3 regions of the Streptococcus iners subsp. hyiners genome follow, and region 1 is predicted to be linked to each of the others. Evidence: predicted binding sites of a transcription regulator. Region 1 holds the regulator's gene; each other region holds the start of a gene.

The links. Region 1 encodes NrdR, which represses ribonucleotide reductase genes. Its sites were predicted from a motif close to ACACNATATATNGTGT; they were not measured.
Region 2: the regulator NrdR is predicted to act here: its motif matches at 2,211-2,226, upstream of nrdH (glutaredoxin-like protein NrdH).
Region 3: the regulator NrdR is predicted to act here: its motif matches at 3,394-3,409, upstream of nrdD (anaerobic ribonucleoside-triphosphate reductase).

What each region holds. Positions count from the first base shown of each region.
Region 1 covers NZ_CP118734.1:384,614-389,587, forward strand. Annotated here, with positions in the region: gene gndA (NADP-dependent phosphogluconate dehydrogenase) at 1-197, shown strand, start outside; gene PW220_RS02020 (response regulator transcription factor) at 277-966, shown strand; gene PW220_RS02025 (AI-2E family transporter) at 1,040-2,164, shown strand; gene nrdR (transcriptional regulator NrdR) at 2,262-2,753, shown strand; gene PW220_RS02035 (replication initiation and membrane attachment family protein) at 2,740-3,891, shown strand; gene dnaI (primosomal protein DnaI) at 3,891-4,790, shown strand; gene PW220_RS02045 (NADPH-dependent oxidoreductase) at 4,787-4,974, shown strand, end outside.
Region 2 covers NZ_CP118734.1:1,257,706-1,262,679, forward strand. Annotated here, with positions in the region: gene ptsP (phosphoenolpyruvate--protein phosphotransferase) at 20-1,753, opposite strand; gene PW220_RS06310 (phosphocarrier protein HPr) at 1,758-2,021, opposite strand; gene nrdH (glutaredoxin-like protein NrdH) at 2,341-2,559, shown strand; gene nrdE (class 1b ribonucleoside-diphosphate reductase subunit alpha) at 2,598-4,757, shown strand.
Region 3 covers NZ_CP118734.1:1,971,895-1,976,868, forward strand. Annotated here, with positions in the region: gene PW220_RS09910 (bifunctional metallophosphatase/5'-nucleotidase) at 1-889, opposite strand, end outside; gene PW220_RS09915 (hypothetical protein) at 891-1,025, opposite strand; gene nrdD (anaerobic ribonucleoside-triphosphate reductase) at 1,129-3,300, opposite strand; gene PW220_RS09925 (hypothetical protein) at 3,441-3,614, opposite strand; gene PW220_RS09930 (DUF3021 domain-containing protein) at 3,648-4,088, opposite strand; gene PW220_RS09935 (LytTR family DNA-binding domain-containing protein) at 4,085-4,528, opposite strand; gene mutS (DNA mismatch repair protein MutS) at 4,660-4,974, opposite strand, start outside.

The sequences.
Region 1 (4,974 bases):
TTGTTGCCTTGGCAGTTCAGGCAGGTGTACCTGTTCCAACCTTCTCAGCAGCGATTACCTACTTTGATAGCTACCGTGCTGAAAACTTGCCAGCTAACCTAATCCAAGCACAACGTGACTACTTCGGTGCCCACACATACAATCGTAAAGACAAAGAAGGTGTCTTCCACTACGATTGGTATAGCGAAACAAAATAAAAGAATGGGCGTGTGAGCGCCCTTCTTTCTAATTTGTCGCTAGCTAATTTGATTGATAGAGAGAACAATGAAAGAGATAATGGCTAAGAAAATTTTGATTGCCGGAAGAGAGCGCAATCTTTCGCACTTTGTTTCCATGGAGCTGCAGAAGAAGGAGTATTTGGTAGATTATGCCTCAACAGGGAAAGAAGCCCTCTCCTTAGCTCATGAAACGGATTTTGATTTGATTTTGATGAGCTTTCAGCTTTCTGATATGTCTAGTAAGGAATTGTCAAGGGAATTGTTGGCCATCAAGCCTGCTAGTGTCTTGATTGTGGCCATTGATTCAGCTGATGTTGCCAAATATGGAGAAGAAGTGCTTTCATACGCAGTTTCTTATGTCGTCAAGCCCTTTGTCATCAGTGATTTGGTTGAGCAAATTGCAGCCATCTTCCGTGGGCGAGATTTTATTGATAAGAATTGTAAGCACGTTCCTTTGCAAGCAGCCTATCGTGACCTAAAGGTCGATTTTCAAAATCGAACCGTTACTCGTGGGGATGAGTTGATTAACCTGACCAGACGCGAATATGATTTGCTTGCAACTCTGATGAACAGCCCCGAACCTGTCAGCCGAGAACAATTGCTAGAGCGAGTTTGGAAATATGAAACGACATCGGAAACTAATGTAGTAGATGTATATATTCGTTATTTACGTGGAAAATTAGATGTTACCGGTAAACCATCTTACATCAAGACAGTTCGTGGCGTTGGTTATGCCATGCGAGATTAAGAAAGGGGAAACTCTTTCTTTTTTTTGCTTCCTATGATAAACTGAATGCTAATCATACAAAATTGGAGATATTATGAATTCGTCGTTTAAAGAAAAAGCTTTATTGATTTTGTTGGCTGGAGCTACCCTCTTAGCTGTATTGAATTGGGATACGATATACAAGGCAGTTCAGATTTTGTTGGGAAGCATGAATTCTCTCTTTATAGGGAGTATCATTGCCTTTATTTTAAATGTGCCTATGAAAAAAATAGAGGATCAGATAGAGAAGGTTTCTTTTTTGAATAAATCCAAACGTTCCTTGGCTATTGTTGGAGTGTTGATTGGTTTTGCTTTAATTGTTACTGGGTTGGTGTTGATTGTTCTTCCTACCTTGATGTCAACGGTGTCGCAATTAGTGACGGTGAGTAGCACAGCAATTCCTAAATCGGTCAATGCCCTTACAAGCTTCCTGGAAAAAAATGGACTTTTGGCTGGTCAGTTGGGTGAGCAAATTGCAGGTATGCTGGACCAATTGAAAAATCTAACCTTTATTTCCAATTTGGTAACGCCAGTCTTATCAGGTTTAGTATCAAATGTCACTGGTATTTTTTCCAATACCATGACGCTTGTGATGGCCTTCTTCTTTACCTTGGCAATACTTGGAAGCAAGGAACATCTGCAAGCTATGACAGGTAAATTCCTACAAGCGATACTGCCGACAAAAACTGTTCGAGTGATTAGTTATATTGGAGAAGTCATTGTTGATACTTATGATAAATTCCTAATGAGCCAAATCGTAGAAGCCTGTATTATCGGTACTCTCGTATTTGTGAGTTATTCTCTCTCAGGAATTCCTTATGCCAGCATGGCAGGAATTTTGGCAGGTGTTTTATCCTTTGTGCCTTACATTGGTCCCTTTACCGCCTGTCTGATTAGTGCCTTATTTGTGGCGGTGCAAAATCCCCTCTTGGCACTTTGGTCTATTGCTCTCTTCCAGATTATCCAGTTGATTGAGGGGAATGTTATCTATCCGCGTGTGGTTGGACAATCGGTAGGACTTCCGACTCTCTTTACCCTTGCTGCAGCCTTGATTGGTGGAAATTTGTTTGGCTTGCTTGGTATGGTCTTCTTTACACCTATCTTTGCGGTTATTTACCGTCTGGTTCGTGAATGGGTTGCCAGTCGCTTGAAGAAGCAAGGGGATATGAAACTCGGTTAACAATGGTTAAAAATAGAAAGTGGGTTTTCTCGCTTTCTTTTATTTTTGCTGTTTTTATGCTATACTGAAGTGATAAAGAAGTTGTAGGAGTGAGAGTATGCGTTGTCCAAAATGTCAAAGTTTGAAATCAAGTGTTATTGATAGTCGTCAGGCTGAAGATGGCAACACCATCCGTCGCCGTCGTTCTTGCGATCAATGTGGTCAACGTTTTACCACCTATGAACGTGTTGAAGAAAAAACCCTCGTCGTTGTGAAGAAGGACGGGACTAGGGAGCAATTTTCCCGTGAAAAGATTTTCAATGGTATCATTCGTTCAGCACAAAAACGTCCAGTTTCAACTAGTGATATAGACGAAGTTGTCAACCGGATTGAGCAGAAGGTTCGTTCTCAGAGTGATGGCGAGGTTGAAAGTGATGTCATTGGTAATTTTGTCATGGACGAATTGGTGGAGTTGGATGAAATCACCTATGTGCGTTTTGCCTCTGTCTATCGTTCCTTTAAGGATGTGGAAGAGTTGGAAAATCTGCTCAAGCAGATGATTTCTAAGGGTAGTAAAGTAAAGTCAGGTGCTGCTCATGAAGCCAAATGATTTATTTACCTACATAAAGACCAGTCCTTTTACACCAGACATTATCAGTTTAAGCCAGTGCTATCAACCCATCATCAGTTTTGATGCCCTAGCCCTTTACTACTACCTCTATAGTTTCTCGGATCAGGGGCAGGGGCGTTACAAGTGGGCGACAATCCTCAATCATATGGATTTCGGTATGAAGCGCTTGGAGCAGGCCTTGGATCTCTTATCTGCCATGGAATTGCTACAAGTCTATCGGGCAGATGAGTTGACAGGCTTGGTCTTGTTGCCACCACTGACGGTCAAACAATTTTTGGACAAGCCCCTATACAAACAGCTATTGGCACAACGAATAGGTGAAGCCAGTGTAGAAGGCTTACAGGGTTCCAGACCTCCTCAAGAAAAGAATGTATCCAAGACCTTCTCTCAGGTCTTTACGCTTACTGGTCAGATTGAGGGGAGGTTTGAACCCAAACATGATTTTGACTGGTCTGCCTTCAAGGCCTTGATGGCAAAAGACAAGCTTCTTTTTCAAGATGAAGCAGAGGACATTATTGCTCTTAGTCACATAGCAGAGCAGGCAGGGTGGACTTGGTTGGAAACCTATCGTCAGGCAAAGGCAACGGCGATTGGTTTTACCCTATCTACCAAGCGCTTGCAGCAGTCACGTCAGGCTAAACAGGTGCCTGCAGGTCATTTAAGTCCTCAGGAACAGGCCATTGTTCGAGAGGCAAAAGCTAAGTCAAGTTCGGCTTTGCTCGCTTTTATCAAGGAGCAACGTAAGGCGGTCCCGACTGATACAGAGAGAAAGTGCTTGAAAGATCTGGCAAACTTGGGCTTGCTTGACGAAGTTATCAATGTCTTGGTCCTCTATACTTTTAACAAGGTGGACTCGGCCAATCTAAATGAAAAATATGCCATGAAGCTGGGTAATGATTTTTCCTACAAGGGAATTGCTAGTGCTGAGGCCGCTATTCTTTATCTAAGAGAGTTGAAGACAGGTCAAGCACAGAGTAAACCCAAGCCAGAAACCAAAACCAATGTGCCTGACTGGAGTAAGGAAGAGGTTCAGCAAGAACAAACGCAAGAAGGTCAAGCCAAGCTGGCTGCCCTTTATCGTGAATTAGAAGAAATGGAAAACAAAGGAGGTAGCTGATGAAATCAGTACAAGACAGGCTGTCGCAGGCAACCAATCCAAGTCCAAAATCATATCAGCAACTCTATCAGGAGATTGTGAGTGATCCTGAAGTCGCTGCTTTTATCAAAAAAGAAGGCTTGACCCAGCAGGAAATTACTCTGTCCATTTCAAAGTTTTTGGAATATATCAGCCAGCGCGACCTCTTTGTCAAGCAAGACCAAGCCTATATTGCTAAGGGGTATCAACCAGTTTTGGTCATGAATGAGGGCTATGCGGATGTTTCCTATCTTGAGACAGAGGAATTGGTCGAATACCGTCGTTTGGAAGCTATCAAGAACCGCATCCAGCTCATCAATATGCCAGCAAGTTTGAAAAATGTAACCGTGGCGGATATTGATAAGAGCGATGAAAATCGTGTGGAAGTCATGCTAGCTATTGCGGATTTTGTCAAACGCTTTGAGGAAAAGCCAAAAGGTCTTTACATATATGGTAATTTCGGTATTGGAAAAAGTTATTTGATGGCTTATTTAGCCAATTTGTTATCCAAAACTCATCTTCAGTCAACCACCATGCTCCATTATCCAACCTTTGTGGTAGACATAAAAAATGCCATCAAAGATGGCTCTGTTAAGGAGCGGATTGATGAAATCAAGATAGCTCAGGTCTTGGTGCTAGATGACATCGGAGCGGAGCAACATAGTCCGTGGGTGCGTGACGATGTGCTGCAGGTCATTCTGCAATACCGCATGCAGGAAAATCTGCCGACCTTCTTTACCTCCAATTTCTCCTTTGATGATTTGGAGCGTCATTTCGCATCTGGTAAGTCTGGTGATGAAACCTGGCAGGCCAAACGGGTTATGGAGCGGATTCGCTATCTGGCTCGTGATTTACACTTGAAAGGAAAGAACCGCCGATGAATGAAACCATTGATTTGATGTTGAGTCACACTTCCGTCCGCCGTTTTACGGAAGAGCCCATTGAGGCGGAACATTTGCAAGCTATTATATCAGCTGGGCGAGCTGCGTCTAGCTGGAAGAATTTCCAGTCCTATTCCATTATTGTGGTGCAGTCGGAGGAGAAAAAACAGGCTCTCTATGATTT
Region 2 (4,974 bases), 870 kb from region 1:
TGTTTTTCCATTTTATCTATTAGTTGAAATCAACATACTCTTTTTGAAGTTCAAGAACTTCTTCTGCCGTTGCACATTCTGTCAAGGCACGGTGAGCATACTCTTCCATCTTAGCTGTGTCAAGTGTCTTCATGAGGCTACGTGTACGAAGGACAGAAGTTGCACTCATAGAGAACTCATCCAAGCCCATTCCGACAAGAAGTGGAACAGCTTGTTGGTCACCAGCCATCTCACCACACATACCAGCCCATTTGCCTTCTGCGTGTGCAGCCTTGATAACGTTGTTGATCAAGCGAAGAATAGATGGGTTGTAAGGTTGGTAGAGGTATGAAACTTGTTCATTCATACGGTCTGCTGCCATTGTGTACTGGATAAGGTCGTTTGTACCAATTGAGAAGAAGTCAACTTCTTTAGCAAATTGGTCAGCAATCATTGCTGCTGCAGGGATTTCAATCATGATACCCACTTGGATATCATCTGCAACTGCAACACCTTCAGCCAACAAGTTCGCTTTTTCTTCTTCAAGGATTGCTTTTGCTGCACGGAATTCTGTCAACAAGGCAACCATCGGGAACATGATACGAAGTTTACCATGTACTGATGAACGAAGAAGGGCACGCAACTGCGTACGGAACATTTGGTTACCAGTTTCAGAGATTGAGATACGAAGTGCACGGAATCCAAGGAATGGGTTCATTTCGTGTGGAAGGTCGAAGTAAGGAAGTTCCTTATCACCACCGATATCCATAGTACGAACCACAACTGGCTTGCCATTCATACCTTCCAATACTGCTTTATAAGCTTCATACTGCTCATCTTCAGTTGGGAAGTCTTGTGAGTCCATGTACAAGAACTCTGTACGGTAAAGACCAACTGCCTCAGCACCATTATCGTTTACACCTTCAACGTCTTTTGGTGTACCGATGTTAGCTGCCAATTCAAAGTGTTTGCCGTCAGCTGTCACTGTTTGAGCATCTTTCAAGAGTGCCCACTCAGCTTTTTGTTTAGCATAGGCTTCGCCAGCTGCCTTAAATTCTGCAATCACTTCTTCAGATGGGTTGATAACAACTTCACCTGTGATACCGTTAACAGCGAGGACATCACCATCTTTCACGATTTCAGTAATATTATTTGTACCCAATACAGCTGCAATCTCAAGTGTACGAGCCATGATAGCTGAGTGGCTTGTACGTCCACCGATGTTTGTTACAAAAGCTTTAACAAACTGTTTGTTCAATTGCGCTGTATCAGATGGTGTCAAGTCGTGTGCGATAACGATAGACTCTTCATCAATTGTCGCTGGGTTTGGCAAACGAACGCCAAGCAAGTGAGCAAGGACACGTTTAGCAACGTCGCGGATATCTGCTGCACGCTCTTGCATGTATGGGTTATCTTCCATACCTTCAAAGATAGCAATGAACATATCCGTTACTTCTTTCAAACCAGTTTCAGCATTTGTTTTCTTAGCACGGATAGTTTCCTTAATCTGACCAATCATTTCTGGGTCAGCAAGAACCATCAAGTGTGCATCAAATACGGCTGCGGCTTCTTCACCAAGGCTAGCTACTGCGTTCTCACGAATAACAGAAAGCTCGTTTTGAGAGGCTGCAAGAGCAGCATCCAAACGAGCCTCTTCTGCATTTGTATCTTCAACTGTAACAGTTTCGAAGGACAAATCTGGCTGAACGAGTAGATATGCCTTAGCAACGGCAACACCATCAGATGCTGCAATTCCTTTAAGCATTTCTGTCATCTTCTTATGCCAATCCTTCTTTTTCCATTGTTTCAGTGATAGCTGCGATTGCATCGTCAGCATCTGCACCTTCAGCAGAGATTGTTACATCAGCGCCTTGACCAACACCAAGACTCATAACACCCATGATAGATTTAAGGTTAACTGATTTTTCTTTGTAGTTCAACGTGATGTCTGAAGCGAATTTGCTAGCAGTTTGAACAAGCAAAGTTGCTGGACGTGCGTGGATACCTGTTTCTGCCACGATGTGGAAGTCTTTTGAAGCCATAGTTGGATTCTCCTTTATTTTTACAAAATTTTGAGTTATTTTTGATAACCCTTACAAAAAGCATTATATCACTTTTTGAAATCATTTTCAAGAATTTTTTGCGTTTCTTTCAGTAAAACTATTTTTTATGAGATTATAAAAGTCCTGAAAACATCTTGAAAGCTTAGTTTCAAAGGATTTATGCTATTTACACAAGATATGGTGTTTGTTCGTTTTTTGTCATACTATATTTTGTGATAGTTCTGGACTTCCTTCTTGACTTTGCTCCCAAAATCTTGTATGCTAGATTGGTATATTTATTTTAAAAAGGAGAAATTGAATGGTTACCATCTATTCAAAAAATAATTGTGTTCAATGTAAAATGAGTAAAAAATTTCTTGATGAGCACAATGTGGCCTACAAAGAAATCAATCTAGACGAGCAACCTGAATTTATCGGACATGTGAAAAGCCTTGGTTTTTCAGCAGCGCCAGTTATTGAAACTGAAAATGAAGTTTTCTCAGGTTTTCAGCCAACTAAATTGAAAGCCCTAGTCTAATCCCCTACCTCCCTGTTATATAGAAAGAGATTGCGATTATGAGTTTGAAAGAATTAGGCGATGTATCCTACTTCCGTTTAAATAACGAAATCAACCGTCCAGTCAATGGACAAATTCCTCTCCACAAGGATCTAGAAGCAGTTAAAGCTTTCTTTAATGAAAATGTCCTTCCAAATACTAAGAAATTTAATAGCATTTTAGACAAGATTGCCTACTTAGTAGAAGAAAATTATCTTGAAAAAGAATTTTTAGATCAGTATAGCCCAGAATTTATCATTAAAATCCATCAATTTTTAAAGGACCAAAACTTCCGCTTCAAGTCTTTCATGGCAGCCTACAAGTTCTACAACCAGTATGCCCTTAAAACCAACGACGGTGCCTACTACTTGGAGAGCATGGAAGACCGAGTTCTCTTCAACGCCTTGTATTTTGCAGAGGGCAATGAAGAATTAGCCTTGAATTTGGCCAACGAAATGATCCATTTGCGTTATCAGCCAGCTACTCCTTCCTTCCTCAACGCAGGTCGTGCTCGTCGTGGTGAGTTGGTGTCCTGTTTCCTCATCCAAGTCACAGACGACATGAACTCTATTGGACGTTCTATCAACTCTGCTCTGCAATTGTCCCGTATCGGTGGTGGCGTCGGCATCTCCCTCAGCAACTTGCGTGAGGCAGGCGCACCAATCAAGGGCTACGAGGGAGCTGCATCTGGTGTTGTCCCTGTTATGAAACTCTTTGAGGACAGCTTCTCCTACTCCAACCAACTTGGACAACGCCAAGGGGCTGGGGTTGTTTACCTAGATGTTTTCCACCCAGACATTATCGCCTTTCTTTCGACCAAGAAGGAAAATGCCGATGAGAAAGTGCGCGTGAAGACCTTGTCACTTGGAATCACTGTTCCTGATAAGTTCTATGAGTTGGCACGTAAAAATGAAGACATGTATCTCTTCAGCCCTTACTCTGTTGAATTGGAATATGGTGTGCCTTACAGCTACCTTGATATTACTGAAAAATACGACGAGTTGGTAGCAAACCCACGCATTCGTAAGACAAAAATCAAGGCACGTGACTTGGAAACAGAGATTTCTAAACTGCAACAAGAGTCTGGTTACCCTTATGTCATCAACATCGATACCGCCAACCGCAGCAATCCTGTTGACGGCAAGATTATCATGTCCAACCTCTGTTCAGAAATTCTACAAGTCCAAACACCTAGTGTCATTAACGATTCTCAGGAATACTTAACATTGGGTACAGATGTGTCATGTAACCTTGGTTCAACCAATATTGTCAACCTCATGAAGTCACCTGACTTTGGTCTTTCTGTCCGTACCATGACACGCGCTCTTACTTACGTAACTGACCATTCGCACATTTCTGCGGTACCTTCTATCGAGGCTGGAAATGAACGTGCGCATTCTATCGGTCTTGGTGCTATGGGACTTCACTCATACTTGGCACAAAACTTGATCGACTACGGATCAAAAACAGCTGTGGAATTTACCAACATCTACTTCATGCTCCTCAACTACTGGACCTTGGTAGAATCAAATAACATTGCCCGCGAACGCAAGGCGACCTTCCACAACTATGACAAATCAAAATACGCGGACGGTACTTATTTCGACAAGTATGTGACTGGAGATTACCAACCGCAATCTGACCGTGTCAAAGAACTCTTTGAAGGAATTTTCATTCCAAGCGGGCAAGACTGGGCTGAACTACGTGAGAAAGTCATGGCAGATGGTCTTTACCACCAAAACCGCCTAGCTGTTGCACCAAATGGATCTATTTCCTATATCAATGATGTCTCTGCTTCTATTCACCCAATCACACAACGGATTGAAGAACGCCAAGAGAAGAAAATCGGTAAAATCTACTATCCAGCAGCAGGTTTGGCAACCGAGACCATTCCATTCTACAAGTCTGCCTATGATATGGATATGCGCAAGGTCATCGATGTTTATGCTGCCGCAACAGAACACGTGGACCAAGGGTTGTCCCTCACTCTCTTCCTACGCAGTGAGCTTCCAAAAGCCCTTTACGAATGGAAAAAAGAGAACAAACAAACAACGCGTGACCTCTCTATCCTCCGTAACTACGCCTTCAACAAAGGTATCAAGTCAATCTACTACATCCGTACCTTTACCGATGACGGTGAAGAAGTCGGTGCAAACCAATGTGAAAGTTGTGTAATCTAACGTAGCAAGATTAGCTGTTGGCAAGCCAACTATCTAATCTAAGCCAACCGCTATGAGCGGATTAGCTAGCTACCTCACTAACTCCGAAACTGAAGAAATATCGTCTTCAGTTTCTGCGTGTCGTAAGACACTAATGCTAAAGCACCTAATGAATGAACGGTACTGACCATCTCGTCACTACCTAAGTGGCTTACTATCGTCATTTGGTTTTTCTTTT
Region 3 (4,974 bases), 470 kb from region 1:
CTCGCTCCCCGTCTAATGTTTGCGTTAAGGTCGCTATCGGTTGGGAAAAAGCTGCGTCCCGTTCCGATTTCATCTGGTCGATAACGGCCTTAACCGCCCTGTCTTCTTGGGTCAGTTTTTCCACCTCAATCAAGTCATAAGCCAGGACCTCGTACCGTCCATCTACAAAACACCGCAGGGATAGATGACCGACAAAACGACCGTATTGACCTGCCTGGCAAATGCTGACGCTGCCCACCTGACTTGGTTCTCTCAAAATCGTGTGGGTATGCCCACCCAAAATCACGTTAAGCTCAGGGAAATCCTTGGCCAGGGCAAGATCTTCATCGTAGCCCAGGTGACTGAGCACGACCAAATGAGCCTGTGGATTGGCCTTCATAATCTGGTCCACCAGTCGTCGTAGAGCTTGTTTATGGTCTTCAAAAATCACATTCTCCGACGGTGACGCAACCTCCTGGGTTTCCAAGGTAGTCAAACCGAGGACATAGAGGCTTTTCCCATTTATATCAAATTCAAGGACATCCTCAAGCGGCACCAATTCATCAGCCGCCTCCTCGTCACGGTAGCGGAGATTGGAGGACACAATTGGAAACTGGGCATAGTCATCCAAACGACTAAGCAACTCATCTCCGTGGTCAAACTCATGATTGCCCAAGGTCATAGCCTGACAACCAACTTGATTCATCAACTCGATTTCCTTGACCCCTCGGTACATATTGAAAAAGATATTGCCCGAAAACAGATCCCCGCTATCAAAGACAAAGGTCGGAATACCTTTTTGCTCATTTCGAGCTCGAATATCCGCAATCAGCTGGGCTTTCTTTGGAAAATTCTCCATGTAAGAATGCATATCATTAGTGTGGAGAATGCTGATATCTGTAAAATTCATACTATTTCTTCTTATTCTTAGCTTGCTTGAGCAATTCCTGCACACGCGCCTTCTTGTCCTGCTTCACATTGGAATTCTTCTCGTGATAGCGTGCCACCAAGGCCTTGCCCTTATCGTCTAGTTGGTATTTTCCCATTGTTTTCTCCTTTTTTGAACATAGCAGAGCTATTACATTTTTCTCCCTATTATAACAAACTTCCGTAGTTCCTCAAAACCACGGAAGCCCTCATGTCCATTCTTTATAAACTAGACCCATTCATGTGTTTGACACGGGAAATAATTTCCTTGTGGCGGCCATTGACCATGGGTCTGGCCTGCGGATTGCCTAGGTAACCACAGGTCCGCTTGACAACATCAACTGTTTTGGGGTCGCTATTGCCACAGTTTGGACACTTGAAGCCACGCTCCGTTGGCTCGAAATCCCCCTCAAAATCACAGGCGTAGCAATGATCAATCGGGGTATTGGTCCCCAGATAACCGACACGGTCATAGGCATAGTCCCAAACAGCCTCCAGGGCCTTGGGATTTTGTTGCAGGACAGGATATTCGCAGTAGTGGATAAAGCCACCGCTGGCACCCGCCTCCACATAGACCTTTTCAAAATCCAGTTTTTCAAAAGGAGTGGGATTTTTCCGCACATCATAGTGGAAGGAATTGGTGTAATACTGCTTGTCGGTGATATTTTCCACCAAACCAAACTTGTCCGTATCCATTCGACAGAAGCGGTCCGTCAGGCTTTCAGATGGGGTTGAATAGACAGAGAAATGATAACCATATTGGTCAGACCAAGCATCTGTCAATTCCTTCATTCGTTTGATAATAGCAATCGTGAACTCCTTGGCTTCTGGATTGTCCTCCCAGTGACCACCGTAGAAAACTGCTGCTACTTCATAAAGTCCGATATAGCCCAACGAAATGGTCGCTCTGCGATGTTTGAAAACCTCATCCACCATATCTGTCTTGGCCAGTCGCTTGCCAAAAGCCCCGTACTGATACAAAATCGGTGCATTGGCAGGTGTCGCCTCCTTGACCCGCTCCACACGGTAAACCAAGGCATCCTTGGCAATGGCCATGCGTTCTGCAAAGATTTCCCAGAATTTTTCCTGACTGCCACCACTTTCGAGGGCAATCCGTGGCAGATTGACGGTCACAACACCCAAGTTCATCCGACCAGATGTCACATCCTGACCGTTTTCATCCTGCCAACCTTGTAAGAAGGAACGGCAACCCATTGGCACTTTGAAGGAACCCGTCAACTCAACAATCTTGTCATAAGACAGCATATCTGGGTACATCCGCTTGGTTGCACATTCCACCGCCAGCTGCTTGATGTCGTAGTTGGGTGACGTTGGCTCCAAGTTCAAGCCTCGCTTAACTGTGAAAATCAGCTTGGGAAAAATGGCCGTCCGACCTTCGCGTCCCAGACCCTTGATACGAATGTTGAGAATGGCCTTTTGAATCTCCCGTTCAAACCAGGAGGTTCCCAGACCAAATCCCAACGAAGTAAAAGGCGTTTGACCATTGGAAGTAAAAAGGGTGTTAATCTCATACTCCAAGGACTGCATGGCATCGTAGATATCCTTTTGCGTCTTGGCACGGGCATAGTCTTCCTGCTTGTCTGGCAAGACCCATTCTTTCGCTTCCTTCAAATGCTTCTGATAATTGAGTTCAGCATAGGGAGCCAAAACCTCATCGATACGGTCAGCCGAGCAGCCCCCGTACTGACTCGAGGACACATTGGCAATAATCTGCGAAATCTGTGCCGTAGCCGTCTGAATCGACTTGGGACTTTCCACATCCGCATTCCCAATCTTAAAGCCCTGAGCCAACATCCCCTTGAAATCAATCAAGCAACAGTTGGTCATGGGGGTATAAGGGCTGTAATCTAAGTCGTGGTAATGAATGTCACCTTTTTGGTGGGCATTGGCCACATGGGCAGGCAAGAGCTTGAGACCGATAGACTTACCAACGATACCTGCCGTCAAATCCCGCTGGGTGTTGAAAACATCCGCATCCTTGTTGGCATTTTCATTGACCAAGGACTGATCCTTGCTCAGCAGCTTATGGATTTCAAAGTTAATATCGGTCGCCTGATGACGACGAAAATCCCGCTGGGTCCGGTATTGGATATACCGCTCTGCCAAGTCATACAAATGAGCCTTGAGCAACTCCTGCTCTACAATGGTCTGAATTTCATAAATCTGAATGTCATCTGTAAAACGACGACCAATCTCTTGCAAGCTTGCCTTCAAAACCAGCTGCAAACCTACTTCTGACACAGGATGTTCCAATTCCTGATTGGCCCGTGAAAGAGCAGAAAAAATCTTTTGCTCATCAAAGGGCACCGTCCGACCATCTCGTTTCAAGACGACTAAATTCAGTTTTTCTACATCATTTTCTCGCTTCTTCATCTGACTGGCCTCCATTTTTCACTGCTATTAGTGTAACATTTCACAAATTAAAAATCAATATCTTGTGTCAAAAAATATAAAAATAGAAAATTTACACTAAATATAGTCTTCGTTTCTGAAAAACAAATGAAAACAAGAGCCTAATCTGACTCTTGTTTTCTGGTCCATAAGAAGTACAAATTGATGGCACAGGCCACTAAAATCACAGCAGGCCAAAGCAAGTTGATGACAGGAATTCTGCCAACATTCACCGCAAGAAAGAGGATATTCCACACCACTCCCAAGCTATAGACAATCGTCAGTATAATTTTCATAAAACACTCCAACAAAATGATAGTGCTATTATACTACAAACGACCGTTGATGTCCTTGATTTGCCGCTCCATTTTCCGATGGTTTAGGAAAAAGAGAGAAGCGTAGATCAAGACAAAGATAAACCAGAAAAAGAGAAGGGCCCCTAGTTTCACGGGAAACCAACCAGCCAAAATGCCCAGCGGTGTAAAACCTAAAACCGTGATAGCAAAATGCGTTGCCGTCATTCGTAGAAGGCTCCAGTCTTGTTCAAAAATTTTGTCTGCCAGCTGAAACAAGAGACCGATTGTCGCCCAAATGGCTACACAAATCAACATAACTGTAGGTTGATTAAAATGCTCTACATAGTAAGCACCCATGGTTGAAAAGGGATTGAGAGGAAGGTAGATTCCCTGTCCGAAGACGGCTGATGTGACGATGGAGATAATGGTTCCGATGGCAATGCCTAAACTAGCTGATAAGATGTATTTTTTCATAGTCCTAACCTTTCTTTGATAACTTTTAGATAGCGACGGGATGAGTAGGTAACCGACCCATTCTTCATGACCAGTTTGACCAGACCGTTGGCGGTCAGCTTGAGGTGGTCCAGTTGCTTGATGTGAATGATTTCCGACTGGGAGATTTGTAAGAAGTTTGATGGTAAATCTTCCTTGACCTGATACAAGCGTAGGTTGGAAGTATAGGTAGTTTCTAATGTTTCCACCTGTAAAATCTTATCTTCCAAGTAGAGTCTGACAATCTCATCATGCTCCACAAGATAAACCTGTTCCCCTTTTTTGACGGTTAGACTGGACCTCTGCTTATCCAAGTTTTGAATATAGGTCATCAAGTGACTAACCTGCTCAGACATAGCCTGTGCTTCAATAGTCACCAAATCTTCCAAAATTTCTGGTGAAATAGCTAGTTTTACTTTCATATTCTCTCCTTTCTCTTTCTGCCCCTATTAAACACCATTTCTTTACTGGTTTCAAGGGCTTTTGGCTATATGGTTGATTACTTAAGCTAAACGGCAAAAAAGCCAGAACAACTGTCCTGACTTTCATTGTCTTATATTTTTTTCTTCAACTCCGCCACAGCCATCATGACTTCCATCGGGGTCATATTGTAGATGTCTAGTTTTTCCAGTTCATCGAGGACTGGGTGAGAAGGCGTATCTGCAAAGAGGTCAATTTGACCAGACGGTTCTTCCACAATTGACGGAGCTGGGTTAGCTGGTGCAGTAGGGGCTTGGTTTTCAAGTGTCTGCAAAATCCTATCCGCCCGCTCCAATAACTCCTCTGGCATTCCCGCAATCTTAGCCACATGGATCCCGTAGGACTTGTCAGCTGGGCCTGGGGCAATCTTGTGGAGGAAGGTGACTTG